DNA from 4 places in the Vibrio sp. CB1-5 genome. Region 2 is predicted to be linked to each of the others. Evidence: predicted binding sites of a transcription regulator. Region 2 holds the regulator's gene; each other region holds the start of a gene.
The links. The regulator CRP, encoded in region 2, controls carbon source genes, mostly activating them, when cyclic AMP is high. The targets are predictions, from matches to a motif close to TGTGANNNNNNTCACA.

Region 1 (7,448 bases), on a different contig from region 2:
AAAGTCGCTGCGCTTAACCACTGAGAAAATCCTAAGCAAGCTGCCAGTAAGGTCTTACGTAACATCAATATTGATCCTTAGCTTCTTTGTATAGAGCTAAGGTTATCTCTCTTTGCGTCTTGTGATCAACTATTGGTGCCGGATATGCCACACCATCGAAGTACGGCCACGTCCATGGCTTATGGATAAATTTGTTAGGCACATCGCGAAGCTCAGGCAGCCAAGTGCGAATAAATTCCCCTTGGGCATCGAATCGCTCACCTTGGGTGATGGGATTAAAAATCCGAAAATAGGGCTGTCCATCGCACCCTGTCGACGCACACCACTGCCATCCACCGTTATTCGCTGCGAAGTCGCCATCCACCAGTTTGCTCATAAAGTAACGCTCACCTCGACGCCAATCGATGTTAAGGTCTTTGGTCAAGAAGCTCGCAACAATCATTCGCAGTCTGTTGTGCATCCAACCTGTCTGGTTAAGCTGCTGCATCGCCGCATCTACAATCGGATAGCCTGTTTTTCCTTCACACCAACGCTCAAACCACACATCCTCTCCAGGCCAGCGCAGCCCCTTCTCCCACTCTAGATAGCCTTTGTGCTTCGAGAGCTTCGGTTCAAAGTGGATGAGATGCTGGTAGAACTCTCGCCAAATAAGCTCACTAAGCCATACTTGCGCCCCTTCAGACAAAGGCTCACCTTCAGCATCATAGTAAAGGCGAGCTATGCATTGACGAACGGACAGGGCGCCAATCGCTAAATAGGGGCTTAATTGACTCGTACCATCAATCGCCGGTATATCACGTTCATTGTGATAATTGCGTACTGATTCGTCAGAAAACTGCCTTAAACGGGTCAATATTGAATCTGTCGATACGTGGTATTGACTGCTATCTTGCCTTGGATAAGTAAAACATTCCTCTAAAGAATGTAAACCTTGGAAGTCGGAAATGCATGGTGCAGATGCTGATGGCTTAACAACTTCAGCCTTTGAAAACTGATTTTGCCATGCCTTTCGAAATGGCGTGAAAACTTTAAAGTAACCGCCTTGTTTGTTGAGAACGCTACCTGGCAACAACATGCATTTATCATCAAAGGCATTCACATTTATGCCATTTCTAGCCGCCAGCAACTCTAGTTGCTCTACTCGCTGACGTTCATTGAACTCGTAATCTCGGTTTAAGTAGATATCAACGATATTATGTTTGGTGCAGAGATCTACAAGCCACTGATTGGCCCCATCAAAATTATCTGAGCAAATAACTAACAGAGGTATGTTGAGCGCACTCAGCTCATTCTCGAGCTCCTTCAAACGTCTAAATATCAGATCAGCTTGGATAGGAGCAAGGTCATGCTCAGCCCATTGCTGCGGCGTAACAATAAAACAGGCAACCACAGGTGTGGTACCATCAATAGCAGCGATGAGCGCTGTGTTATCAATGGTTCTAAGATCACGATTAAACAGCATTAGTTTCATGGCAGCTTACCCGTATTATTACTAATTAAGTGCTCAATGACAGGAGACAGTATCCAAGCCTTTTTATTCTGCTCGCGCCGTACTCGAATTGCATCAAGCTGTTTTTCAGATAAGGATTTCTCCGCGAAAAGATGTACCGAGTCGAAATTCACTAAATCCATCTGAAGCGCCGACACATCTTCGACCCCATCAATGAAGGTGACGCTGACGCCCTGTTCTGACAACCTTGCATAATTCAGCCAGGCAAATAGATTGCCGGTCACATCCATACTCACCAGCAAAGAGGATGTTGAGCGTTTTCGTTTGCGCTCTACATTAGTCATGATGGCAAGCTTTTGAATCATCGCTGTTTTAAACAGAGATTGCTGTATCGCTTTAGGGCTTAGTTTCAAGTAGTCCGTTGCGTTTAGAACTGGGACAACAAACTTCATCTCCACTACATCTAAAGGATACTCTTTCAACACCGTATCAATAATGATGTCGACTTTTTTACTGCTCAAAGCACCAAGGGCATCCAGTAACGTCGTCACTTCTTCCAACTGCTCGGTTTCGATGTCAGTTTGAGACAGGGTGTCAGAATCAATGAGCGCCTTAACCTTACCTATGGAGACCCCTTTACTGAGCCAGCTCTGAATAGTGTTAATACGCTCAACATCTTTCTCGGTGTAGAGACGATGCCCTTTGTCAGTTCGCTGTGGTTGAATCAAATTGTACCGTCGTTGCCAAGCCCGAAGCGTAACAGGCTTAACGCCGGTAATATCCGCCACCTCACGGATCGCGTACATGGTATTACTATAAGCCATATCTTAAACGCAACTCCTCTGGATGGGGCTGTAAAAATTGCTGATGTGCCAAGTAGTCATCTGGGTGAGCATTGAGGTAATGTTTAAGCAGCGTCAAAGGCGCCAAAATCGGTAACAGTCCAGTGCGGTAGTCATCGATAACGTGGGCTAATTCCGCTTTCTCGTCTTTATTGAGCGAGCGCTTGAAATAACCTTGAATGTGCATGAGCACGTTGGTCACATTTTTTCGACTTGCGCGATTTTTCAATCCTTCCATCAACCCTAGGCGGTAGGCTTGATAAAACTCGTCCGGCTGATAGTCAGCTTGATTTGCGACTAGACGTCCAAGGCTCTTATAAGATTGCGGATCGTGTGCCATTAGCGTCAATTTGTAGCGAGAATGGAAAGCGACGATTTTGCCTGGCGTTGGCTCTCCACCCATTGACGCATAGAAATCCTTTAAGCTGTAGACTCGCGCTACGAAGTTCTCTTTCAATACAGGGTCGTTAAGTCGTCCATCTTCCTCAACCGGCAACCAAGGCATTTTTTTCATTAGGTGCTCAGTATATAGCCCAACACCATCAGTCCGAGCGTGGCCACGAGTGTAAACCTTCACACGCTCCATTCCGCAACTTGGAGATTTGGCACAAACGATGTAGCCACACATTTCTGTGTCTTTCAACTCGGCGACTTTTTCTCGAGTAAAACGTATCATGCCATCTGTGTGGTCATTTGATTCATCTTTGGTATCCACAAGTGCGATGCGTTCTTCGTTGCTCATCAATCGAATCGTTGGTCTTGGCACAGGTAAGCCCATACCTACTTCTGGGCAAACGGAAACAAAGTCAAAGTAGTCTCTTAGTTCTTTATTGACGTACGTGCTTTGCTTATGACCAGAGTCGAAACGCACTTTTTCGCCTAATAGGCAGGAGCTGATCCCAACGGTAATTTTCTCGCTCATCGTCCTTTCCTCACACCTTGCTGTCACTAACATTGTACAAAATACGGTTATGTATAAGTTTTAGATCACTTTCTGAAGTGATACAAAATTTTCTTTTGTACAATTATATGATTGGCACAGACAAATGGTTCACTCCCAAGACAAATATTTCCCTCGCCTTTCAATCATCGATAAAATCGATTGCCCAGCCACTTTCAACAAAATTAGTTATCATTAAGCGAGATTCTGTTCGTTACCGACAAATTTGTGACTAAACTCTCATAGAGCCCTTGCTGGGCGCGTTAAAATCCTCATCAACAACGAACATAGCGTTCAACATAATTAGTTAAAACTTTAGGAGCGACCCCCATGGCAACCCCTCATATCAATGCAAAACCAGGTGATTTCGCAGAGACAGTACTAATGCCAGGCGATCCACTTCGCGCACAATACATCGCAGAAACTTTCTTAGAAGACGTAGAGAAAGTGTGTGACGTTCGCAACATGTTTGGCTACACAGGTACCTATAAAGGCAAGCGAGTGTCAGTGATGGGTCACGGTATGGGTATCCCTTCTTGCTGTATCTACGTTCACGAACTTATCAAAGATTACGGCGTAAAAAACGTGATTCGCGTAGGTAGCTGTGGTGCGGTACGCGACGACGTAAACCTAATGGATGTTGTGATCGGTATGGGTGCGTCAACAGACTCTAAAGTGAACCGCATTCGATTCAATGACCACGATTTTGCTGCGATTGCTGATTTCGGTCTTCTAGAAGAAGCCGTGAAGCAAGCACGCATTAAAGAAGTACCGGTTAAAGTAGGTAACATCTTCTCGGCAGACCTGTTCTACACTCCAGAAGCCGATATCTTCGACAAAATGAAGCACCTTGGTATTCTAGGTGTCGATATGGAAGCGGCGGGTATCTACGGCGTTGCTGCAGACCTTGGCGCGAAAGCTCTAACGGTACTGACTGTATCTGACCACATCATCCGTGGTGAGAAGCTAAGCTCAGAAGATCGCCAAAAATCGTTCAACGATATGATGGTCGTTGCACTAGAAACTGCAATCAACCTATAAAAGAAGAAAGCCAGCTCAAGCCTGAAGTGAGCTGGCTTTTTTCTAACTGATTTAAACACTTCATCGAGCCCTATAACAATATTGGTGTATAGCAATATTCATGTATAACAATATTCATGGCTTGATGTCACCAAACCATAGGGGGTGAACGTGTCAGAAGGCAAACTGCCGATGGCCGCGGACGGGTTACAGCTCAATTTTTGTAAAACATTGGCGTGTGACAATTTTGGACAAAGTGATGCAAACCTCTATATCCTGCAGCACCGTAACCCCAAACGGCCAGCGATGGTATGCCGCGAGTGTGGCGCGTTTCCCCCCCTACTTAACAATCGAGAAGTGCTCAATGAACTGACTCGATTGAAGCAGCATCATCACGAAGGGCTCCCGTCGTGTAAAGATCCTCAATGCGAACACTTTGGCCTGTCGGTTCATACTCACAAAGAGCGTTATCACTCTTTTGGGTTTAGTGGCGATCGTCAACGTTATCGCTGTAAATCTTGCCAAGGCACCTTTGTTGATAAATGGTCGGGCAGTAATAAGAAACTGAGCTTCCAAGAGTCGTTACTTGGACTTTTGTTTACCGGATACTCTGTGCGTGAGATCTGTCGAAAGCTGAAAATCAATCCAAAAACCTTCTACGATCATATCGATCAGATTGCCAGTCGCTGCCGTCGTAAGTTAGCGGATATTGATGGCCGTTGGATAAAGCACACTGATACATTTCATTTAGCCTCACACTATCGACCATTACAGCCACAAAGCCACAACGGCGTATTTTGGTTTGCAACCTGCGATGCCGATTCCGGTTATGTGTTGTGCCAACATACCAACTACAGCTCAGCGGATACAGAAAATACGTTAGAAGATCACGATGCGTACGCATCGGGTACTCAAGTACTCCCGAAAAACTACAGTGCGGAGACCAATCATGAGATCAACACCACCGCGACCGATTTAAAAGGAAAAATTGATATTACCTATCAAAACATCCTTGCGCGCAGTAACGTCGAAGATCCTCTGGGTAACTTTGCCAAGTTTCATTATCCTGCTGTAGGCTCGTTAATTAGAGCACCCTACACGTCTTATGCTCACTATTTATCGATTCTAGAGTCGCTAAGTAGCAAATCTGGAGAAAACAACAAGCGCGTAACGGTATACATGCCCCAAGATCCCGTGTTGCGCTCTGCTGCGCTTACTGTTTTTCTGGGTGAAATCCAACACGGTAACGTGGAGCTAATGTACGTAGAACAAGATGAACATTGGCAAGATGCACAGTCATCCGAGCTTATTGACGTGGTACTGATGGGATGGTGGCGCGATCGCTGGGCGGTCACTCATCAATCTTCAGGGGCAAGCAAAGGAGTTTGTTACCTAGCGGGCAATAACCCGAATGTCTCTTATTGGCTGCAAACCGCCTCAACCAAGCAAGTTACCTTTTATCAAGACCGTTTCCACTTGCTGTTTGAAAGCTTCGTGAACGAACCAAGACGAAAACTAAGACCTGCGGGGATACACCCGCTGCTGGATATTTTCCGTGCTTGGCACAATCTATGTTATCAAGACAAGCAAGGTCAGACAGCCGCTCAGAGATTGGGGGTCACCGATGCACCGATGACCTTACGCTGCCTACTTGAGTAGCTCATTTGTTACAACCAAGCACTACAAAAAGAACAGCGAAATTCCAGCAAGCGCAAATAGAGTACCGACGACACTGCGACGTGAGATTGGCTCACCGCGGATGGCATAGATAATCAGAATGAACAAAGGACTGGTGGCAATCAAGGTTTGCGCGATAGCAGGATTAGCATGTTTAAGCGCAACCTGTTGTAGCCAGAGAGCAAGAAACGTCCCTACAAAAATCGCCGCCAGCAACCAACACCAGTTTTTCTGACTCATGCCTTTGCTCTGCTCAACCATCTTTTGGTACGGTTTTTTCTCAACAAAACCAATCAATAGTGCCACTGCTGCAACACCAATAGTGAGACGAATCAATGCGCCCAGTAACGGTGGTAAGTCTCCTTGCACCAATGCAAAATGGGAAATGACAACACCACTTGCTTGGCACACACTGGCCAGCAATCCAAATCCAATCCCTGACAAACTCGCTTTTTGATTATGCTCATCGGCAGGTTGAAACACGACCGCGGTCACCGCAATGGTGGTGATAATCACTCCTAACCAACTCTGAAACCCCAACGCCGTGCCAAGCGCCACCAATGCGAGAACACCTGATAGCGGCGGTGCTAATGATTCCAGCAATAGTGTTTTACTGGCACCAATACGTTTCAGTGAGGCAAAGTAGGCGCTGTCACCAATCGCGATGCCTATGATGCCAGAAACGCCGAGTATCCAAACAAAGCGTGCTTCTAATTGCACATCCGGCATAGGAACAAATGGCATCACCAGTAGCATCATTACTGATGCCAAAATACCTTTAATGATATTTAGCTGCATCGCAGAAAAATGATGACTAAACTGACTGTATATCCATGTGGCAACTGCCCACACAATCGCAGCACCAATGGCTGCAAATTCACCAAGAAATTGCAATCTACCCTCTAATATTTATCAGTTTGCTATTGCATAATACATAATTACAACAAATACTTAACCAACGTAAATTGATTACGCGATTCAATACTCTTCACCAAGGATGCATTATGTTTTTGGATTATTTTGCTTTAGGACTACTGGTATTCGTTGCCCTGGTTCTGTTTTACGGAATCATCGTCATTCACGACATCCCCTATGAGATCGCTAAAGAGCGAGATCATCCTCATCAGGATGCCATACATGTTGCAGGATGGGTAAGCTTATTTACGCTACACGCCATTTGGCCATTTTTATGGATCTGGGCAACACTATGGCGCAATGAGCGTGGCTGGGGCTTCCATAAACTTGAGGAAGAGCAGCATGATTTGCATCACCGTCTCGAAAAGCTCATTGACCAAGTTGATGAACTCAAGCATGAGGTGAGCTACCTCAAAGGTAAGCAGGCTCAAGAGAAAGCGGCGACTACCCAAGTGCAGGCAGAGGAGAAGTAACCTATGGATCTATTATTGATATTAACCTATGCCGCACTGTGTATTGCTATCTTTAAGATATTTAAGATCCCTCTCAATAAGTGGACGGTACCGACTGCCGTGTTAGGAGGCGTAGTACTGGTTGGGACATT
Region 2 (7,448 bases):
TTTAAAAGACCAAAGGAACTTCACTATGTCTCAACAAACTCAATGGATCTCGGGCAACTGGGTAGCGGGTCTCGGTGACGCATTTCAGTCACTGTCACCCTACGACAATAATATTATCTGGGAAGGCCAATCAGCGACGCCTGAGCAAGTCGAGCTGGCGGTATCTTCTGCTCGTAAAGCGTTTGTTGAGTGGAAAAAAAGACCGTTCGCGGAACGTGAAGCCATTGTGCTGGCGTTTGCCGACAAGGTTAAAGAACGTAGTGAAGAGATTGCCATTGCGATTGCCAAAGAAACCGGCAAGCCGTTATGGGAGACCCGCACTGAAGCGGGCGCGATGGCCGGTAAGATTGCCATTTCGATTCGTGCCTACCACCAACGCACAGGTGAGAGCCAACGCGAAGCTGCTGGCAACCAAATTGTCCTCCGTCACAGGCCTCTTGGTGTTATGGCAGTCTTTGGCCCTTATAACTTCCCTGGTCACTTACCGAATGGTCATATTGTACCGTCCTTATTGGCAGGGAACACGGTAGTCTTTAAGCCTTCAGAGCAAACCCCGCTAGTTGGTGAAATCGCGATGAAGATTTGGGAAGAGGTGGGACTGCCTGCCGGTGTCATTAACCTCGTTCAAGGTGGTAAAGAGACTGGTATCGCTCTTGCTGATTCGAAAGGCATTGATGGCGTGTTGTTTACCGGTAGTGCCAACACAGGCCATATCCTTCATCGTCAATTTGCAGGTCAACCTGGCAAGATGCTGGCGCTTGAGATGGGCGGTAACAACCCACTTGTTGTCAGTGAAGCGTTTGGTGATGTGGATGCAGCGGTATACACCATTTTGCAATCGGCCTACATCAGTGCCGGACAGCGTTGTACCTGCGCACGACGCCTTTATGTACCATTTGGTGAAAAAGGTGATCAACTAGTAGAAAGCCTAGTGTCAGCCATTAATAAGATCCGCATTGATGAGCCGTTTGCAGAGCCTGCGCCATTTATGGGACCGCAGATTTCAGAGCAGGCCGCTGATCATATTATTGCAGCGCAAGCTGAGCTAGTGAAGCTAGGTGGTAAGAGCTTAGTCGAAGCAAAACGCTTGAATGCGGCGTTTGTGACGCCAGCACTACTAGATGCGACAGATATCGCTGAGCTGCCTGATGAAGAGTACTTTGGGCCGCTACTGCAACTGGTGCGCTACGAGACCCTGGAGCAAGCGGTTGAGCTGGCAAACGACACTCGATTTGGTCTGTCGGCAGGTCTTATCTCTGAGCGTGATGAGGAGTGGCAATATTTCACAGACCACATCCGAGCAGGCATTGTAAACCGTAACCGTCAGCTCACAGGCGCGAGCGGCGATGCGCCGTTTGGTGGTCCAGGAGCTTCTGGCAACCTTCGCCCAAGTGCGTTTTACGCAGCGGATTACTGTGCTTATCCTATGGCATCAATGGAAGGCGATAACACCGTTCTTCCAGCAACTTTGAGCCCTGGTATCGAATTATAAGGAGCGGGTTATGACTGTTGACGCGTTATTTGGCCATTTGTGGCAAGACTACATTACTCGCTTATGTCCCTCAGCTCACAAGGTTCATGACTTGCTGAGAGAAGATGAGTCGCTCATCAATGACCACATTGCACTGCGAACTTTTAATGTCGCGCCATTAGGTATCGATACGTTAGCTAAGCCGTTTCTAGATCTTGGTTACGAGGTGAGTGGTCATTACGACTTTGAAGCCAAAAAGCTGACTGCGATACACCTAGAACACCGCAATGCTTTGCTTCCCAAGGTGTTTATCAGCGAATTGCGAGTGGAAGAGTGCTCTCAATCGCTACAAGATGTCGTGGCTAAGCTAGTGGCGCAGGTGGACAGCGCTAAGCTTTCCTCTGCTGAGTTCTTATATGGTGGCCGGTTGTGGGATCTGAGCTATCAAGATTTTCAAACGCTGGCGCAAGAAAGCGAATACGCTTCATGGCTTGCCGCTCATGGTTATGGCGCGAATCACTTTACAGTGAGTGTGAATCAGCTTGATCGCTTTGGTGAAGTGGTTGAGGTCAATCAGCATCTTCGTGATGCTGGGTTTGCGATTAATGAATCTGGCGGAGAGGTAAAAGGCTCACCAGAGGTTCTTTTGGAGCAATCTTCGACCATGGCAGATAAAGTGTCCGTGGCATTTGCTGATGGTGATCAGGTGATACCAGGTGGATTCTATGAGTTTGCCAAGCGATACCAGCTGGCGGATGGCCGTTACTACCAAGGCTTTGTTGCCGCATCCGCGGACAAAATCTTTGAGAGTACGCATCAATAGTTCCCCCAAAAAAAGCCCAAAAATAAAAAGCCCCAAAAACAAAAAAGCCACCTGAAGGTGGCTTTTTAAATCTTGCTAAGCGCTATTAACGGGTACCGTAAACAACGATAGTCTTACCGTGGGCAGAAATTAGGTTCTGCTCTTCTAGCATCTTAAGAATACGACCTACTGTCTCACGAGAACAACCAACGATTTGGCCAATCTCTTGACGAGTGATCTTGATTTGCATGCCGTCTGGGTGAGTCATTGCATCAGGTTGTTTCGCTAGGTTTAGTAGCGTCTGTGCAATACGACCCGTTACGTCTAGGAACGCTAGGTCACCTACTTTTTGGCTAGTCACTTGTAGACGACTTGCCATCTGAGCAGATAAGCGCATTAGAATGTCTGGGTTAACTTGGATAAGCTGACGGAACTTCTTGAATGAGATCTCCGCAACTTCACAAGGTGATTTTGCTCGTACCCATGCCGTACGCTCTTGGTCTTCTTCGAACAAGCCAAGTTCACCGATGAAGTCACCCTGGTTTAGGTAAGACAAGATCATCTCTTTGCCTTCTTCATCTTTAATCAGTACCGCTACAGAGCCTTTGACGATGTAGTAAAGCGTTTCTGCTTTCTCGCCCGCGTGAATAAGCGTGCTCTTTGATGGGTACTTGTGAATGTGGCAGTGTGAAAGGAACCACTCTAGCGTTGGGTCGGTTTGAGGTTTACCTAGAACCATATATCTTACTTCCTCTGCAGGGTATGCTTGCTGCTTTCCATATTTGTTAGCAAGCCCATTGGTTAAGACCTACTAGCATAAAAGCACTTTGAAGATGGCGCAAGCGATCTTCTGTTTCCTAGAAATAGTATCCTTTTTTACGCTGCTTTTCTTGATTTTAATCGTGTCAAAAGCGTAATTATCTATACAAAACTGTGCACATGATCACGATACAAAAAAACAGGCTGATTTAGCTCACAATTCCTAACCTATTTTCCCGGTTTCTATAAGTTGCTGAAGTATCGGTCTGACGATTAACTCCATCGCAAAACTCATCTTACCGCCCGGCACGACAATAGTGTTGTGACGCGACATGAATGAACCATCAATCATGGCTAGTAGGTACGGGAAGTCGACATTCTTGATCCCACGCAGGCGAATCACGACAAAACTCTCATCCAAACTCGGAATGCCCTTAGCATTAAGCGGGTTTGAGGTGTCCACGGTTGGGACGCGCTGGAAGTTAATGTGAGTGCGCGAAAATTGCGGTGTAATATAGCTTAAGTAGTCGTCCATCGAGCGAACAATTGAGTCAGTGACCGCTTCTCTAGAGTGACCGCGATCGCGAGTGTCTCGTACGAACTTTTGGATCCACTCGAGGTTAACAATCGGCACCATGCCGATAAGCAGGTCAACGTGCTGAGCAGCATTGACATCACCGTCGACGACTCCGCCGTGCAGGCCTTCGTAAAACAGCACATCGCTATTCTCTGGCAGGTCTTGCCATGGAGTGAAGGTGCCTGGCATTTGGTTATAAGGCACAGCCTCATCGAAGGTGTGCAGGTAGCGGCGGAACTGGCCAGTACCATTTTGCCCATAGTTGCGAAAAAACTCTTCAAGGGCAGGGAAATCATTCGCTTGAGGGCCAAAGTAGCTGATGTGTTTACCTTGCTCTTTGGCCTTGCGGATCTCGATATCCATCTCTGGGCGAGTAAAACGGTGAAAGCTATCACCTTCAATAAATGCAGGCTTGACGCTCATCATGTTGAACATCTTGCGAAATGCTTCTGACGTTGTGGTGGTTCCAGCTCCAGAGGAGCCCGTTACAGCAATGATCGGGTGTTTTGCTGACATAACACTTCCTGTGTATTTGTAATTGTCGTTATAAATTTGCTAACTCACATAAGGAGTTAGACCTTGTAGGCTAATTTCAGTTCAATAGCCTTTCAATATAGCAGCTGCTTGTGCGGCTACCGAAAAATTACAGCGAGCGACGCGATTTAATGTCGACGGTTTCGTGCAGTTCAGAGAAAACGATAACGGCTTCACCGCTTTCGAGTTGGCTGCGAACATGGCGAACCTTGTCGTCTAGCGACACCTCCGACTCACCATAGTCGGTGCCTTCGCGCAGTACGAACTCTTTAATAAGGTTATCCAGCGTATCTGCGTCAATTTGTTGCCATGGGATGATCATAAATACCTCTCAATTCTATGACCGCAGGATTATACCACTGCTGATTCACAAAGGGAGCTATCGCTGTTTTTGGCTAGTCAATAAAGTGCCGGTAGTAGCTTGGTAGGCTCTCTTCTAACCAAAAGCGCGGGCGTCGCAAACTCCCCGTCATGAACCCCACGTGACCACCTCGGTCAAGCAGTTGGTAATTGATATGGCTTGGCAGGCTAAAGGTTGGAATGACCTCGTGTGTCATAAAGGGGTCATCCTTAGCATGAATAAATCGGGTCGGTACCGTGATCTCTCGTAGGCGAGGCAGCCCTGAGCAGCGCTGATAGTAGTCATCAGCATTTTTAAATCCATGTAGCGGAGCAGTGATTAAATCATCGAACTCGTACAGCTTTTTCATGTTCTTAATGCGCTCTTCGGTCAGTCCAAGTACCTCGCTTAGCAGGTGAAGCTTGTTGAGCGCGTTCTTTTTCATTGAACTGAGCAGGTAAGAGCGATAGACCTTAGAGAAGCCTTGCTCAATACGTCTAGCACACGCTGCCAGGTCGAGCGGCGCAGAGATAACAGTTGCGCCATCGAGCTTAGTATCATCGCCGTAGTGAGCGAGATAATTGGTCAGCATATTGCCGCCAAGGGAAATGCCTACGGCAACCTTTTTACTATTTGGGTAACGATGATCCAAAAGCTCAATGAACTGTCTAGCGTCACCAATTTCACCAGAATGGTAAGCTCTGGCCAGTCGATTTGGGTTTGGTCCACAGCCGCGAAAATGCATCATGACCGACAGCCAGCCTTGCTTGGCAAAGGCGTGCATCAGCCCGTTAGCATAAGGGCTGTGAAAGCAGCCCTCTAAACCATGGAACAGAATGAACACAGGTTTGCCTCGGGCACTTTGACCATATGGGTCTTCACTCCACGCGAGCTCGACAAAGTCCCCATCTGGGGTGTCCAGGGTTTCCCATATTGGCTCGAATAGCGCTTTGCGGCGCACAAAGCGTGGGATCAGCGTCTGGATGTGTGGATTAGCGAGCCCTTTGGCGGCGATAAAGTGTGTGCTGCTCATAACGTAAATTCACTGACGGGATTGGATTGCAATAGTGCTTTTAGAGTATCTACGCCTAATTGTAGCTGCTCGATCGTTTGTGGCGAGCTCAGTGACAGGCGCACCGCAGGTGCTACCGAGCCACCAGGAGGAGCAAATAGCTCGCCCGATTTGACGATAACTCCTTGCTCTGCCGCTCTACTAACGAACTCACTCAGTCGCCAGGGCTCCGGTAGGGTTAGCCAAATGTGAAAACCGCCTTGCTGATAACGAAGGTCAAATTCGCCGAGAGCGTCTACTGCGATGGCAATACGCTTTTTCATTTCGTTATGTATGATGGTGAGGTTTCGCTCGGCATCACCTGAGGTCAGCATTTCACAAGTGAGGGCGGTGAGCAGTGGGCTTATCATCCAGCTGTGGTTTTGCAGTGTCATCACCAGATGTTGATGAAGCTTTTCCGGAGCGCTCATATAGCCCACCCGTAGACCTGGTGCGAGGCATTTAGAGAAAGCACCAATATGGATAACGCGTTCAGGCGCGAAGTTCACCATGGGAGCTGGGGCTTTTTCTAGCAGCAGACCGTTTATCTCATCTTCAATTACGTAAACATCGTAGGACTCACAGATGCGCAAGATATCGCGGCGGCGCTCTTCAGGCATAATGGCAGTGGTTGGGTTTTGCAACGTTGGCGTTAAGTAGATAAATCGCGGCGAGTAGCGCTGACAACATACCTCTAATGACTCTGGCGTAATACCAAACTCATCCATGTCCACGCCTTTGAGTGTCAACTGATTCTGGCGCGCCAAACTAATTACACCCGGGTAGGTGTACTTTTCTACCAAGATGGTATCGCCTGCGCGAGTGAAGGTATCGAGCACCATCTGAATTGCATGCTGCGCGCCGGAACTAAACAGCATCCTATGTGCGGGTAGCTTGATGCCTTTGTCATTGAGCCAATTAGCAACAATGCTGCGGTGTGCATCGAGTCCTGCTGGAGGCTGATAGAGCATCAATTGGTTGAGGTGCGAGTTAGAACCAGAGATACGCTGCATGGCGTGTTTCAGCATATCGCTTCTATCGAGCTGAGGTGGAATATTGTAGCCAAAGTTCATTTCGCCTTGTGCCACCGTGCTTTGCTCGAACACCCAGCTTGGTTTATTGGTATCCGAGACATAGGTGCCAGCACCCACTTTTGCTTCCACTAAGCCCCTTCGTTCTACCTCAGCATAGGCTCGGGTAATCGTACCTACCGTGACACCGAGCTTGTCTGCAAGCCAGCGGTGAGTGGGCAGTTTACTGTTTGCCTTGAGATCGCCACCTTCGATCATTGTGGCGATCTGATCGGCGATCTGCTTGTAGATCGGCGCTGGATCTTGCTTGAATACGGTAATTGTCTCGATTGTCATGGTGACAATAAATCCTTTGCGTCTTATTTATGGCTTTGTTAGGGTTATTTTGAGCTCGAATTAACAATAAATCAACGTATTTATGTGAATTGTATCGATACAATTCACGTTGTAGAGGGAGAAGAGGGATGGATTGGTCATTTTTGCTATCAGTGGCATTGTTTGCCGTGGTTATGACGGGGACTCCGGGTCCTAATAACGTCATGCTAACAGCGTCGGGTGCTAACTTTGGCTATGTTAGATCGATCCCGCACTTTCTTGGGATTGGCCTTGGCCTGATCAGCTTGATCTTATTGAATGGCGCAGGTCTTGGCGTGATCTTCCAAACTTACCCGGTGGTTCAGGAAGTTCTCAAATGGCTGGGCAGCGCGTATTTGCTCTATTTGGCTTGGCGAATTCTAACCGCAGGGATCAACAAGGGAGAATCCGATAGCAAGGCCAAACCTATGACCTGCTTTGAAGCCATGACATTTCAATACCTGAATCCGAAAGCCTGGGTGATGTCGGTAACCGCCGTGAGTTCGTTTGCATTGAGTGGTGACTACTA
Region 3 (7,448 bases), on a different contig from region 2:
AACTGGCGATGGTGGCAGCAGGGTTTACTGGTGGTGAGGCCGATAAGCTGCGCCGCGCAATGGCAGCTTGGAAGAAGAACGGCAACTTGGCCAAGTTTCGTCATAAGTTGATCGATGGCATGCAGCAAAACGGCTATCAAATTGACTTTGCCGAGCGGTTGTTTGATCAGATCTGTGGCTTTGGTGAATATGGCTTTCCAGAAAGTCACTCAGCGTCATTTGCAGTGCTGGCCTATTGCAGTGCTTGGCTGAAGTATTACTATCCTGAAGCCTTTTACACCTCACTACTGAATAGCCTTCCTATGGGCTTCTATAGCGCTTCACAATTGATTCAAGACGCTAAACGACATCGAGTCGATATCGCGCCTGTCTGTGTCAATCGCTCGACGTATCATCACTATCTGCGACAGAGTGCCAAAGGGTTAACACTTCATCTGGGGTTTAGGCAGGTCAATGGATTAAGTGAGCAGAGTATTCAAAAGCTTCTACAGCATAGGCCACCAGAGGGCTTTCGAACCCCAACGCAAATCAAACAACTCGGGCTCAATCGACGTGAATTGGAAATTCTGGCCTCAGCCAATGCTCTCCAATGTATTTCGGGGGATCGCTACGCCACACGCTGGGCCATGATGGACAGCTTAGATGACTTACCCCTATTCCAGAACGGTGCTCCATCGCCATCAGCAGATCCGTTACCTTACAAGCCTTCAGCCATTGAAGATATGCTTGAAGATTTTTCATCGATGAATGTATCACTGAGCAAACACCCTATCACCTTGCTCGGCGAAGCGGGCAAACTAGGCCGTTTCACCCGAATGACAGAGTTAATAAACAAAGAACATCAATCTCTGGTCACAGTAGTGGGTATGGTCACTGGTAAGCAGTCTCCGGGAACGGCAGCTGGAGTCACCTTCTTCACATTAGAAGACGACACTGGGAACATTAACGTCGTAGTATGGCAAGCCACTGCTAGAGCACAAAAGCAAGCCTATCTCACCTCAAAGATCCTCAAGGTGAAAGGCATATTAGAACGTGAGGGCGAGGTAACACATGTTATTGCGGGCCGGCTTATTGACATGACAGAGCAGTTAAGTGAGCTGAAAGTACAGTCTCGTGAGTTTCACTGATCCAGCGCTTTTTACTGAAAGTAAAAAACAAAAGCGGGAACCAACGTTCCCGCTTTTTTTAAATCGCATGGATTAAACATCCACTTTTACTGCCGCTTCCGTACGTCTTTTCTTCCATTCCCTGTAGATGAGTAAACTCAAAGTCATTAAGACCTTCGAAGTTAACCATATCATTCTGATGGAACAACCTTTAGCTGGTAGTAAATTGTATTGCGCGTATCTACGAGTTCACACCAATAAATACAGCTTAATTATAGAACAACTTTTACCGTATATCGTGATTTATTTTGCGGTGCAAAATTTTAAAGATCTTGACGAATACGCTGCTGAACGACATCCACCAGCAAGTCAGGCTGGAACTTAGAAATAAATCTGTTACATCCAACTTTCTCCACCATCGCATCATTGAAGCTACCGCTGAGTGACGTATTAAGGGTGATAAACAGATCTTTCATACGCGGATCGGTGCGTACCTCATGAGTCAGTTTGTAGCCATCCATCTCAGGCATTTCAGCATCGGTGATCATCATTAGAAGCTCGCTGCAGACATCAATGCCCTCATCACACCACTGCTTGAGCAGGTTCAGTGCCATCAAGCCATCAAAACACTCGATGATTTCCACACCAAGCTGAGCAAGCGTCGCTTTCACTTGATGACGAGCTGTTGATGAATCATCAACTATCAAGATTTTCTTACCTGCTAGGTGAGGCAATAAAGCACGATCTAAAGTTTCTTCTGAAATGGCAATGTCGTAGTCGATGATCTCAGCCAATACTTTTTCAACATCAATGATTTCGACCAAGCTCACACCATCCGCTTCTTCAACTTTAGTGATAGCGGTAAGGTAATTTGAGCGTCCTACAGTGCGCGGTGGCGGTTGGATCTCAGTCCAGGCGGTATTAACGATATTCTTCACTTCACCAACGAGGAAACCCTGAACAGTACGGTTGTATTCGGTGATAATAAGGTTTTGTACGGCTTCTTCCTGCAAAGTAGGAAAACCAATCGCACGGCGCAGATCAATGACCGGCAATGATTCACCACGAAGAGAGGCGACACCACGGATACTTGGGTGCGAGCCCGGAAGCTGAGTCAAAGGAGGCAGTTTAAGCACCTCCTTAACTTTAAAAACATTAATAGCAAAAGTTTGACGACTGTTCAGCGTGAACATCAACAGCTCAAGTCTATTCTCACCCACTAACTGGGTACGCTGGTCAACAGAACTCAATACACTCGACATGAGGCTTCCTTGGCAAAAACTATAACGATTTCTTATCTCATGTTATCGGCAGGAAGCACAAGAAGTTTACTGTCTAAACAAGAAAAAAGATGACCGCTAGCAAAGAGTGTGAAAAGCGTTATCCTTCAATGACTTTCATTAATAGCAAGCCATCATACAGTGCTTGCTTCACCAAAGCGGCACCGGGCATCGTTGCTTGCTTGTAGAAGCGTGACTCAACCAGTTGCAAGTCTTCGGTATAAACCGGCAAGCTTTGTTTGGCAATGCAGCGTTCAATTGCGGGGTAAAGGATATCTTTAGCTTGGTTGATGACACCACCAATTAGGACTTTCTCAGGGTTGAACAGGTTAATCACTATCGCAATTGCACTGCCGAGATGGTCACCTAACTTTTCAACGACATTGATAGCAAGCGCATCACCTTTTACTGCGGCTTCACAAATCGCTTCTACCGATATTTCTTCGCATTCGGATAGTATCGATGCTTCGCCTTTTGCCAACCGCTGAGTGACTTCGTCGCGGATCGCTTGAGAGCTCGCAACCGTCTCAAGGCATCCTGTATTGCCACAATGACAATCTTTACCTTGGCGGTTGATCTGGATATGACCAAGCTCACCAATATTACCATGACGCCCTTGAAGTACTCGGCCGTCTAATACAATGCCTGCTCCGAGACCATGGTGAATCGAAATCAATACTGAGTTATCACAGTCCTGAGAGTGACCAAATAAGTTCTCAGCCAGCGCCCAAGCTCGGGTGTCATTTGCCACAAAGACTGGCAATCCAGTTACTTTGAATATCTCTTCGGCCACGTTGAGGTTCTTAACGTTGTAATGCGGCATCTGCAGAACGATGCCCTTGTCAGAGTTCACTAGCCCCGGAAGCGTAAGCGCGATACTGGTGACACGATCGAGCTGCTCGCTGTAGCTTTCGAAAAAGTCTTCAATCTCAAACAACAAACGTGCAAGCACATCTTCTTGATCCACCTCATGAATTTCAATTTTGGTATCAATAAGAACATCGCCACCAAGCTCATGCAGTGCAATAGATAGGTAACCACGACCTAAACGCATAGAAAGAAATTGCCAACCTTGGTTGTTGGTCTGTAGACCAACCGCAGGCCGTCCTCTACTGGTGGCTTCTTGAACCGCCGTTTCGTGGATAAGATGTGCTTGAATGAGTTCTCGCGTAATTTTTGTGATACTGGCAGGTGCTAAAGCACTTAATTTAGATAGGTCGATACGCGAAATAGGCCCAAATTGGTCTATCAGTTTATACACACGACCAGCATTGATCTGCTTGATATGATCAATGTGCCCGGGTTGAGCCATGTACATTTTGAACTCCAAAAAACAACAACCTGTTAATTTTTTTACTTTGCGAAGTAATTGTGAAGCAGTTTATAAGATTGCCGTGACAAATATCACGCATATCGATGGAACTTTGGGGCACGTATCAAGTTACGCTCGTAGGGTCTGTCACAGTTTGCGGCATGACTGTTCAATTATTAACCAATCATTTTTAATGGCTTGTTACGTTACATTGCACTTATTTAGCACCAATTAATAACTTATGGATTTGTCAATACCCAAAGGGGTTAGCTAGCTTGGTGAGGTTGCCAAAGATCATTATTGCTACTGGTGAGTGCTTTGTGTTGCTTTGCAAAATTATAGCTTTCTACAAAACGGAAACCGGCCTCTAAACCGACTTGATAGTCGTGTAAAATATCATCGACATCACTAAGTAACGACGAGGTCTTTAATGGCTGATCGGGTGCTATTTGCCAAATGAAACAGTCATCCGGCGGGGTCTTTAAAAACTCGCTGGTCAGCGAATACGTCTGGTAGTGCACCATTAACATGTCCGCAAGTCCAGAATCAAAATGTTCACCAAATAAGTGACTGAGGCGGTAGATATCTCCAGCGCCAAACAACCAACGGCCACCATTGATAAGCTTTAGGTGCTCGGCTTGCTTAAATGTATCGGCTTTTGCCTTACGACTTTCAAAAAAAGATCCCCAGTCATTTGACCATTGATCGACTTTATCTTGCCATTGCAGTTGCAAGTTGTTTAACGAGTCTCTTAGCCAAGTGGGCGATTCTGTCGCGACAGGTTCGTCCTCCACCAGCTTAGGTTCTTCGGTGACATATTGTTCGGTTCGAATAACAATGATACTGCGGCATTCTTGTCGCCATGCTTGCTGAACAGGGATGGAAGCCGAGACTCCCCCATCAATAAACTCATTTCCTTGGTGAGCGACAGTGCCTTCAAACAAAGTAGGAATGGCGCTGGTGGCCATCAAAACTTGATACCAATCCTCTTGAAGCATAGGCAGATAGTGATCTTTTAACGTATTCACGTCGGTGGTCGCTGCAAAAGCGCGCCGATGACCTACTACTCGTCGCCCCATATCGATATCTAGCTTGTAGGGATAATCACAAATCTTATCCAGTGCCCATTTCAGGTTGAGATATTGCTTACGACGCATAAAACGGAATAAATGAAAAAACTCAGGGGCGGTTGTTAAGTCGAGGATGAATGACTTGCCAAGTTCGGCCTGACGGGAAAGGAATGCACAGATGTTTAGCGCCCCTGCTGATGTGCCGTAAAACTCATCAAAAGGGTCGAAATTAGATAACAAAAAGGCGTCGAGCACACCTGAGGTGAAGATGCCACGTTGACCTCCACCTTGTGCCACTAACGCCGTTTTCCCGTCTACATATTTACCAAATTGTTGATAGTCGATAACGGTGCGGGTATTGGTTACTAAGCCTACGTTCGCCATATCGTTGTCTAAACTGACAAGATAGCGATAGCACCAAAAGCGATAATCGTACTAAACGCAATAGTTGTGATTGTGAGTGCTAACTTTAGATCGTACTCCATAACCCCTCCTTTTGTAACATTTCACTTACCATTGTGACACGCATTTACAATCTTAAAATAACCATCCAAAAATTATGGCGTTAGAGTCACACTATGATTAAAACTAGTAGAAGAAATGTGATTTGAAAAACAGATATTCTGTTTAGGAGCAAGAAATGCGTTCATACCCTACCACTGGAGTCACTAAAACACTGACTCGTGTGATTACCATCACCACTGCGGTTTTTATTAGCTTTCACTGCAATGCAACCGTCATAGTGACCCCATTCATTGGTTACTCTTTGGGTGGCGGAGCTGAGACCGCAGACGGTACCAACTATGATATTTCTCCATCCGCAAATTTGGCATTGGCTATCGAATTCCCGTTTCGAAATGGAAGAATGGGTGCTTTTTATTCAAGACAAGACTCCTCTCTCGATAACCTAAACCTTGATACCACAATCCAATACCTTCAGTTTCAGAGCAGTGCCGAGTATCAAATCGGAGAAAGTACTCAGACTTATATCGGTGCAGGATTAGGCGCCTCTCATACGTCAGGCCAGTGGACGAAATCTCACACCGGCTTTGCCGCCAGCATTTTTGGCGGGGTTGAATATTACCTAACCAAGAATCTTGCAATCAACGGACAGCTCCGCTGGCAAGGTACCGTTGTAAGTAACGATTCCGTTTCCATCTGTAATCTTCCTACTGAAGATCAGAGCTGCTTCATTGCTTTTAATACGAATTGGATGAATCAGGTGCAAACGAATCTCGGTTTAAGTGTCAAATTTTGACAAATCTTAATAAAAATAAAGCCCGCTTGATGAGCTTAACCAAGCGGGCTTTATTAGATAAGTCGTTACTTATGACGCTCTTTAAGCTTGTTCACTACATCATTCATCGATAAACCTTGGTCTTGCAACAGCACCATCAAGTGATAAATAAGATCGGCAGATTCACACACTAGTTCATCCTTGTCACCCGACGTTGCCGCAAGCGCGACCTCAACGCCTTCTTCGCCCACTTTTTGCGATATACGCTTGGTGCCGCGGGCATACAGGCTCGCGGTATAAGAAGATTCCGGATCCGCATCTTTTCGAGCGGCAAGAAGTTGCTCAAGCTGATGAAGCCACACCATTTGCGACTCCTCTTGAGGATCGCCATCAAAACACGTTGTTGTACCGGTGTGGCACGTAGGACCGATTGGATCGACCTTGACTAGCAAAGTGTCATTATCACAATCCAAAGAAATGTTCTTTAACTGAAGGACATTTCCTGACGTTTCACCCTTAGTCCAAAGGCGAGATTTGGTACGTGAAAAGAAAGTGACTTGTTCGGTATCTAACGTTTTTTCAAGCGCGGCAGGGTTCATGTAACCCATCATCAATACTTGGCTAGATTGAAAGTCTTGGACGATCGCTGGAACCATACCGTCTACTTTTTCCCAGTCGATACGCTGTGTTAAATCTGCGGCTGTTTGGCTCATAATCTGATCTCCACACCTTGTTGTTTCAAATACTGCTTTAGCTCACCAATATTGATGATCTGCTTGTGGAATACCGATGCCGCAAGTGCACCATCAACGTTAGTTTTCTTGTAGGCTTCTGCAAAATGCTCCATAGCACCCGCACCACCTGATGCGATAAGCGGCACGTTACACACTTCGCGTACCATATTGAGCTGTTCAATATCGTAGCCGTTGCGAACGCCATCTTGGTTCATCATATTCAATACGATTTCACCCGCACCGCGCTTTTGTACTTCCTGAACCCAATCACGAGTTTCCCATTTGGTTGCCTTAGTGCGCGCTTCATCGCCGGTAAACTGGTAAACCTGATATTTACCCGTCTCTTTGTCAAAGTAAGAGTCAATACCCACAACGATACACTGCACGCCAAACTTATCCGCCAGATCAGTAATAAGCTCTGGGTTGGCAAGCGCAGGTGAGTTGATGGACACTTTGTCTGCGCCAAACTCAAGAATGCGCGCTGCGTCTTCTGCTGATTTAATACCACCAGCAACACAGAAAGGGATATCAATCACTTCTGCAACACGCGCGACCCAGCTTTTATCAACAACACGGCCATCACTAGATGCGGTGATGTCATAAAAGACCAGCTCATCCGCTCCCTCTTCCGCGTAGCGAGCAGCTAACGGTACGATGTCACCAATGATCTCGTGGTTGCGAAACTGGACGCCTTTAACCACTTGCCCGT
Region 4 (7,448 bases), on a different contig from region 2:
TAAATCCACCAAACAAACCAAGATGCGCATCCGGTTCACGCACGTACTCTACCATAAATCTAAAGGTTCCATAACCAAGCAAGAACAGCCCAGAGACTGAGCCTTCTGGGCGAGGTTTGCGAATAAACCAGTTCAAAATTAGGAATAACACCACACCTTCCAACGCAAACTCATACAATTGAGATGGGTGGCGTGGCAGCGGGCCGCCGTTCGGGAAGATGATCGCCCATGGCACATCCGTCACGCGTCCCCAAAGCTCACTGTTCATGAAGTTACCAAGACGTCCCATGCCTAAGCCAAACGGCACCAGCGGCGCGATAAAGTCTGCCACATTAAAGAAGGTACGGCCGTTTTTACGTGCGTACCAGAACATCGCCGTGATAACACCCAGCAAACCACCATGGAACGACATGCCGCCAGTCCATACTTTAAATAGGTACAACGGATCTTGTAGCAGCTCTTCAAAACCGTAAAACAATACGTAGCCGACACGACCACCGATAACTACCCCAAGAAAGCCGGCAAACAGAAGGTCCGACACTTGCTCTCGAGTCCAACCTGAACCTGCCTTATCAGCTCGGCGATTTGCAAGCCACAAAGCGAAAGCAAAACCGATCAAGTACATCAAACCGTACCAACGGACAGACAGCGGACCTAACTCAAACAGAACAGGGTCAATATTTGGAAACTGGATATATCCCTGAGACATAAAACGCTCACTTAAAGTTATTAAATAATGGGGCTAAAACATCATAGAAAATGCGACGAACAATAGAAAGACTGCAAAAATCTTTTTAAGTTTCGGTGTTGGCATTGTCGTCGCCAACTTGGCACCAAATCGCGTCGTCACCATTGAAGTAGCGGCAATCGCAAACAAAGCAGGTAGGTAAACATAACCGATACTAAACTCAGGCAACCCTTCAACCTTTGCACCATGAAACACGAAGCCTAACATGCCTGCCAGTGCAATCACACAGCCACAAACGGAAGAAGAACCTACCGCGCGGCGCATTTCAACGCCATGTTTACTCAAAAATGGCACCGACATTGAGCCGCCACCGATGCCCGCAAGACTCGAAACCATGCCAATTCCCGCCCCGCAACATGTGGTGATAAAAGGAGATGGCAGACTCCGTACTGATTGAGATTTGATCGATAAGAACATTTGAATCGCTAACATCAAAACGATAAAAGCAAACACCTTTGGTAGGTAGTGCGATGGAATCCACTCTGCGATGTAAGAGCCAGTGAATCCGCCGATGACCACGCCCGGCATAAGCCACTTAATCACAAACAAATCAACATTACCTAGCTTAAGGTGATTTATCGCCGATGAGCCTGAGGTAATAATGATCGAAGCAAGAGAGGTCGCCAGCGCGATATGCATGACAAGCTCACTACCAATACCAAACTTAGGCAACAAAAACGCCAGCGCCGGTACAACAATCAGACCACCGCCAATCCCTAGCAAGCCCGACATAGTTCCTACCACGGCACCAAGCAGTAGCAACAGCAATATCAATTCGTAATTCACAACAAGACCAAAATATAAGAGTTAAAATTTACCTGCACGGATAAAGCCTGCAAGACCTTTGGCCTCAAAGAAATCGCGCATTTGATTGTAGATGGTTTTTCCGTAAGGTTGCATCATCGCTTTGTCAGCAAGTTGCTTAAGCTCATCGAGTGAACTCTGCGCAAGCAAGTACTTCACTTTTGCCACATTAGAGGTGTTCATACTCAAGGTATCGTAACCTAAGCCAACGAGTAGAAGCGCGCCAATAGGGTCACCTGCCAACTCGCCACAGATACACACAGGTAAGTCATAGGCTTGGCAAGTCACAAAAATGTGTTTCATCGCCGCAAGCACCGAGGGATGCAACGTTTCGTAGATATCGGCCACTTGCGCATTATTGCGATCAACCGCCAATAAATATTGGGTTAAGTCATTGGTGCCCACCGAAACAAAATCGACTCGCTCTGCCATGAACGGCAAAATATACAGCATCGATGGAACTTCAATCATCACACCAATTTGTGGTTTTTTCACTTCTGGATGCGCATCATGTACTTCTTGATAGGCTTGTTCAATCAAGGTGGCCGCATCATCAAACTCCTGCACCGAGGAGACCATAGGCAGCAAAATGCTCAGATTATCAATGCCAATGCTGGCGCGCAGCATCGCCCGAAGCTGAATCAAAAAGATATCGGGATGATCGAGGGTAAAACGGATCCCACGCCAACCCAAAAATGGATTGTCCTCATCAATAGGCAGATACGGCAACGCTTTGTCGCCACCAATATCCAATGTGCGCATGACGACTCGCTTATTTGGGTAAGCGCTCATCACAGAGCGATATTGATGAAGCTGCTCCTCTTCCGATGGAAACTGCTGCTGCAGTAAGAACAAGATTTCGGTACGGTACAAGCCGACACCATCAACATTTTTGTTGATAGAGATACTGGTATCAGCACTAAGCCCCGCATTGAGCATCACTTGAATACGCTGACCATCTTTAGTTGCCGCATGGAGATTAGCCGTTGACTCCACCATTTGTGACAGTTCCGACTCTTCACTGACCAGCTCGCGGTATTCCAATAGCAGCTCTTGGCTTGGGTCTGGGAATATTTCCCCGCTATAGCCATCGACAATACCGAGCTTACCACTAAGCAGTTCGGGGTTGGTATTGACGCCCATGACCGCCGGAATACCCATAGCTCTAGATAAAATTGCCGCGTGCGAGTTCGCTGCCCCCTCGAGTGACACGACCGCGAGTAACTGCTCTTTAGGAATAGACGCTAAAATTGAAGCGGTCAGCTCTCGGACCACTAAGATCACAGGCTCGTTAAACTCGTGAATGGGGAACTCAGTGTCGTGAAGGAAGAACAGTAATCGCTGCCCCAGCTCTTTAATATCTTGCGCTCGCTCACGCATATACAAGTCAGACATTTTCGCGAAGCGGTTGGCGTAACTCTCCACCACTTGTCGTAATGCCCAATCCGCTCTGTCCCCTTTTTGGATCTGAGCCTTAAGGTCATTTCTCAACATGGGGTCGTTGAGCAAGTGAGTAAACAGATCAAATATCGCCAGCGCATCTTTGTTGAGCTCTAAATCGAGCTTTTTACGCATGCGTTTAAAGTCCGCTAGCGCATGTTCAATCGCAACTGAGAGGATCTCTTGCTCACGTGCTACATCGAGCGTAGATGCAGGGAATACGTCACTTAAATCTGGCTGAGTGTTATCCCACCAAATAGGGCCAATCGCAACGCCAGTAGAAGCGCCAATACCTTTAATAACAGTTGCTGCTTTGTCATCAAAAAAACCGTGCCCTTGCGCAATAGCGTGGGCAATCAGCACTGCAACCTGCGCTGACAGCGTGACCAAAAAAGACTCCTCCATTTCACTAAACTGACGGGAGCTTTTTTGCTGCACAACTAACACACCGAGCACTTGCTTACGATGAATGATGGGCGTGCCAAGAAAAGAATGGTAAACACCTTCCCCAAGCTCAGGGAAAAACTTAAATGCGGAGTGTTTGGCGGCTTCCGCCAAGTTGATAGGCTCTGCGGTGCGCTTAACTAAGCCAACCAAACCTTCATTGAAGCCAATATGGATCGTATCACCTTGGAAGATAAGCCCTTGGGTCGCCATGAGTTCAAGGCGCTGCTTATCGTCGTTGGCAAGATAAATGGTGCAGCATTCCGTGTTCATCGCTGAACATGTTTGCTGCACTAACATCTCGAGGGCTGCATGCACGTCTTCTACTTTCGAGACGTGCTCAACTATATCCCTTAGTTGCGATAGCATACTTACCCTCTTCGATGCTTTCTTTTGCCTTTAAACTTTCGTTCTTTAAACGGCATCGCGAGCGACGCAAACTCTTTCATCGCACGGCGGTAGACATCACGCTTGAACGAAACCACTTGTCTAACTGGGTACCAGTAACTTACCCAACGCCAACCATCAAACTCAGGGGTATTACCGCGCTGCATATTGATTTTGGACTCATCACAGTCCAAACGCAGTAAAAACCATTTCTGTTTTTGCCCAATACAGACCGGTTTCGAATCCCAGCGCACCAAGCGCTTGGGTAACTTATATCTTAACCAGTGACGACTGACCGCAACGACTTTAACATCGTTCTTAGTCAATCCCACTTCTTCATACAGTTCTCGATACATGGCTTCTTCAGGGGATTCGCCTTCGTCAATACCGCCCTGAGGGAACTGCCATGAGTGTTGTCCGTATCGTTTAGCCCAGAAGACCTGACCATGGTTGTTACAGATTACAATACCAACATTCAGTCGGTAACCATCGCCATCTATCACTGGCCAACCTCAATTAAATTTTCATTACCTTGATTTTTCCACATATCCCCAACTTGAGCAAACTTATGGATGTGTAAATTTGAACAATTACCACTTCTTTGTCACGCACTGGATAAGATTCAAACAAGACCTTAGTTATCAACACTGCAATGAGACATAGGCCACATTTATTCACCTTTTCTGTGAATAACTGTGTGCAGAATCGTTGATCTCTCGAAAAAACATCGAAAAAAAACAACCTAATAATTCAAACCATTAAATCAATAAAATTAAAACCCAATAAAAAACAACAACTTAAGAGAGTTAGACGTAAGGTATATCCACCATTCTAGTAACTAAATCTCATCCCAACTCAGATCGGTCAAAGATCAACCACAGCAATGTTTATCCACATCAAGAAAGCCAAATTTCATACAAACCCCGATATTTCAAGCAGTTTGTCGATTAAAATACACTGATCATTTATCCATGCATCTAATTTTAGTCGCAATTTAGACCTCGACCTGTGGATAAGTTTTGAATAGATCAAGTTTCCAGCAAAGTGATCCTTTTTTGTACAAGGCATTTCTGCAGAGCGTGAGTTCGTTCTCATGGTAAACTATCTGAGGTTAGACAAAACAGCGACATTAAGAACTCATGAACACTTCCCCAAAAACTGAATCCGAACTGTTAGAGCGCGCTCGTCAAATCGCCGGTGTGAGCTTTGGTGAGCTTGCCAAACAAGCCAATATGCGCGTGCCTGACAATCTCAAACGTGATAAAGGTTGGGTTGGACAATTGTTAGAATGGCACCTTGGTGCAACAGCGGGTAGCAAACCTGTACAAGATTTTCCAGAGATCGGTGTCGAGCTAAAAAGCATCCCCATTGGTTACAACGGTAAACCATTAGAATCAACCTTTGTTTGCGTCGCTCCCTTAACAGGGATCACTGGACTCACTTGGGAAACCAGTCATATTCGAAACAAACTATCTAGAGTCCTGTGGCTACCCGTAGAGGGTGAGCGCGAAATACCAGTAGCAGAAAGGCGCGTTGGCTCCCCGCTTATCTGGAGCCCGTCAAAGCAAGAAGAAACACAACTAAAAAACGACTGGGAAGAACTGATGGATTTAATTGCGCTGGGAGACGTTAACCAAATTACGGCCAGAAGTGGTGAAGTACTGCAGATAAGGCCAAAGGCCGCCAACAGTCGAGCAAAGACGGAAGCATATGGGGCGACTGGCCAGCCAATCAAAACCCTGCCCCGAGGTTTCTACCTAAGAGCAAGTTTCACCGGATATATTCTAGAAACCTACTTTGCTTGATACTCAGTGTAAGTTGAGCTCAATATCGCAATATCGATTCATCTCAGCACTCCCACATTCATCGTAGGCGTTGTGAAGCCGTAAATACGCTTTTTCAACACCAAGGCTTGTGAGTGCCTCCTTCACAGAGTCTAACGACTCAAAGTGAATAGTTTCGTCATCTTGTTTAATAGGTTCGAGTTTGTGCTTGTATTCCACTGCAAGTAAATAGTGTGAAATATCAGCACAACCGATCACAAACACCTTAGGTGGCTTATAACTCTCTTTATGATGTCCGTGTAACCAACGATCGAGCTGATGTTTTTGCATAGTCCACCTCCTTTGCTTTTGTGGATAATGCGTGACTTATCACTATCAGTTTAGCCAAAGCGCAGCCAGTTGCGCATTAAATGAGCAGATCTTTTATAAAAACGGGGTATAGTGGAATCAAATAACAACAAGCAAGGATGGCTCAATGAAATACCACTCGCTCCCCCACTCTTCGCTCGAAGTCAGTAAAATTTGTTTGGGAACCATGACATTCGGTGAGCAAAACACCAAGCAAGAAGCGTTTGAACAACTCGATTATGCCGTTGAGCGTGGGATCAATTTCATCGATACCGCTGAGATGTATCCCGTCCCTCCAAAACAGAAAACTCAGGGGATAACTGAATCTTATATCGGAGACTGGTTATCGCATTCCGATAAAAGACAAAAAGTCGTTCTGGCAACTAAGGTCGCTGGCCCGCGCAACGTCCCATACATTCGCGATAACATAAGCCTAGATCGACGCAATATTCATCAAGCGCTTGATGACAGCCTAACTCGATTAAAGACTGACTATATCGATCTTTATCAGCTTCATTGGCCTCAGCGTCAAACTAACTGTTTCGGTCAACTCAATTATCCTTACCCTGACGCGAATGAAGAAGTCACCTTAATTGAAACGCTCGAAGCACTAAACGAGCTAATTAAGGCAGGAAAAATTCGCTACATTGGCGTCTCCAACGAAACCCCATGGGGCGTAATGACACTGCTCAAGTTAGCGGAAAAGCACGACTTGCCAAGAATCGTTTCCATTCAAAACCCATACAATCTGCTTAATCGAAGCTTTGAAGTGGGACTGTCGGAAATCAGTCATCATGAAGGGGTTGAGCTACTCGCCTACTCGCCATTAGCCTTCGGTTGCTTGAGCGGTAAATACCTCAATGGAAAAAAACCAGAAGGCGCACGTTGCAGCCTATTTGAACGCTTTGTTCGATACTTCACGCCTCAAGGTATTGAAGCGACTCAGGCCTATGTAGATCTCGCTTATAAACACGGTCTAGACCCCTCACAAATGGCGCTGGCATTTGTCAATCAACGTCCTTTTGTAGCCTCCAACATTATTGGTGCCACCAATCTCGACCAGCTGAAAAGTAATATCGATAGTATTGACGTTACCTTGTCCGATGAACTGTTAGAAGAGCTACAAATAATAGGGGCAAGATATTCAAACCCTTGCCCCTAGTCTTACTTTCTAGTGTGTGCGAGGAATGGAAATATGATAAAGCCTCGCTATCTCAAGTCATCGGCGGGCAGTGACTCTGCCCGCCTTACGTTACGTAACTAATCTTGACTGCAATTCTCGACGTAGATGACGAGCTTTGCGCTTAGCGACAACTTGAGGAGCAGCAACGTTACCAAGTGGACGCCCCTCCCTGTCTAGGCCGATATCTCTTAGCAGGTGCTCGTTGTGAAGTGGTAGTTGATACGCATTGCGACGGTAGCGTCTTTTCCACTCACGCTCTTGTTTTTGAATATCAGCTTTAATTAGCCATGTTGCGACAGTTAGATAAACA

Region 1: deoD (purine-nucleoside phosphorylase) is a predicted target of CRP. The motif match lies at 3,460-3,475, and genes of this name have one in related genera.
Region 3: mlc (sugar metabolism global transcriptional regulator Mlc) is a predicted target of CRP. The motif match lies at 3,780-3,795, and genes of this name have one in related genera.
Region 4: rppH (RNA pyrophosphohydrolase) is a predicted target of CRP. The motif match lies at 4,477-4,492, and genes of this name have one in related genera.

Annotation. Positions count from the first base shown of each region.
Region 1 is NZ_JBJHPB010000006.1:73,652-81,099, forward strand. Features, by position in the region: gene ACJB0T_RS06350 (L,D-transpeptidase family protein) at 1-65, opposite strand, end outside; gene phrB (deoxyribodipyrimidine photo-lyase) at 65-1,471, opposite strand; gene ACJB0T_RS06360 (MerR family transcriptional regulator) at 1,468-2,274, opposite strand; gene ACJB0T_RS06365 (YbgA family protein) at 2,264-3,214, opposite strand; gene deoD (purine-nucleoside phosphorylase) at 3,563-4,273, shown strand; gene ACJB0T_RS06375 (transposase) at 4,424-5,911, shown strand; gene ACJB0T_RS06380 (DMT family transporter) at 5,933-6,823, opposite strand; gene ACJB0T_RS06385 (DUF3302 domain-containing protein) at 6,934-7,317, shown strand; gene ACJB0T_RS06390 (HlyD family secretion protein) at 7,321-7,448, shown strand, end outside.
Region 2 is NZ_JBJHPB010000031.1:7,502-14,949, reverse strand. Features, by position in the region: gene astD (succinylglutamate-semialdehyde dehydrogenase) at 26-1,492, shown strand; gene ACJB0T_RS18435 (DUF1338 domain-containing protein) at 1,503-2,294, shown strand; gene crp (cAMP-activated global transcriptional regulator CRP) at 2,380-3,012, opposite strand; gene ACJB0T_RS18425 (phosphoribulokinase) at 3,256-4,125, opposite strand; gene ACJB0T_RS18420 (YheU family protein) at 4,253-4,465, opposite strand; gene ACJB0T_RS18415 (hydrolase) at 4,539-5,516, opposite strand; gene ACJB0T_RS18410 (aminotransferase-like domain-containing protein) at 5,513-6,901, opposite strand; gene ACJB0T_RS18405 (LysE family translocator) at 7,030-7,448, shown strand, end outside.
Region 3 is NZ_JBJHPB010000011.1:81,593-89,040, forward strand. Features, by position in the region: gene ACJB0T_RS10335 (error-prone DNA polymerase) at 1-1,127, shown strand, start outside; gene ACJB0T_RS10340 (chemotaxis protein CheV) at 1,430-2,368, opposite strand; gene mlc (sugar metabolism global transcriptional regulator Mlc) at 2,487-3,704, opposite strand; gene ACJB0T_RS10350 (patatin-like phospholipase family protein) at 3,965-5,152, opposite strand; gene cydH (cytochrome bd-I oxidase subunit CydH) at 5,161-5,253, opposite strand; gene ACJB0T_RS10360 (outer membrane protein) at 5,409-6,026, shown strand; gene hisIE (bifunctional phosphoribosyl-AMP cyclohydrolase/phosphoribosyl-ATP diphosphatase HisIE) at 6,092-6,718, opposite strand; gene hisF (imidazole glycerol phosphate synthase subunit HisF) at 6,715-7,448, opposite strand, start outside.
Region 4 is NZ_JBJHPB010000002.1:254,064-261,511, reverse strand. Features, by position in the region: gene lgt (prolipoprotein diacylglyceryl transferase) at 1-709, opposite strand, end outside; gene ACJB0T_RS02665 (sulfite exporter TauE/SafE family protein) at 743-1,534, opposite strand; gene ptsP (phosphoenolpyruvate--protein phosphotransferase) at 1,556-3,805, opposite strand; gene rppH (RNA pyrophosphohydrolase) at 3,808-4,326, opposite strand; gene mutH (DNA mismatch repair endonuclease MutH) at 4,963-5,628, shown strand; gene ACJB0T_RS02645 (DUF6482 family protein) at 5,632-5,937, opposite strand; gene ACJB0T_RS02640 (NADP(H)-dependent aldo-keto reductase) at 6,083-7,117, shown strand; gene ACJB0T_RS02635 (DUF1127 domain-containing protein) at 7,208-7,448, opposite strand, start outside.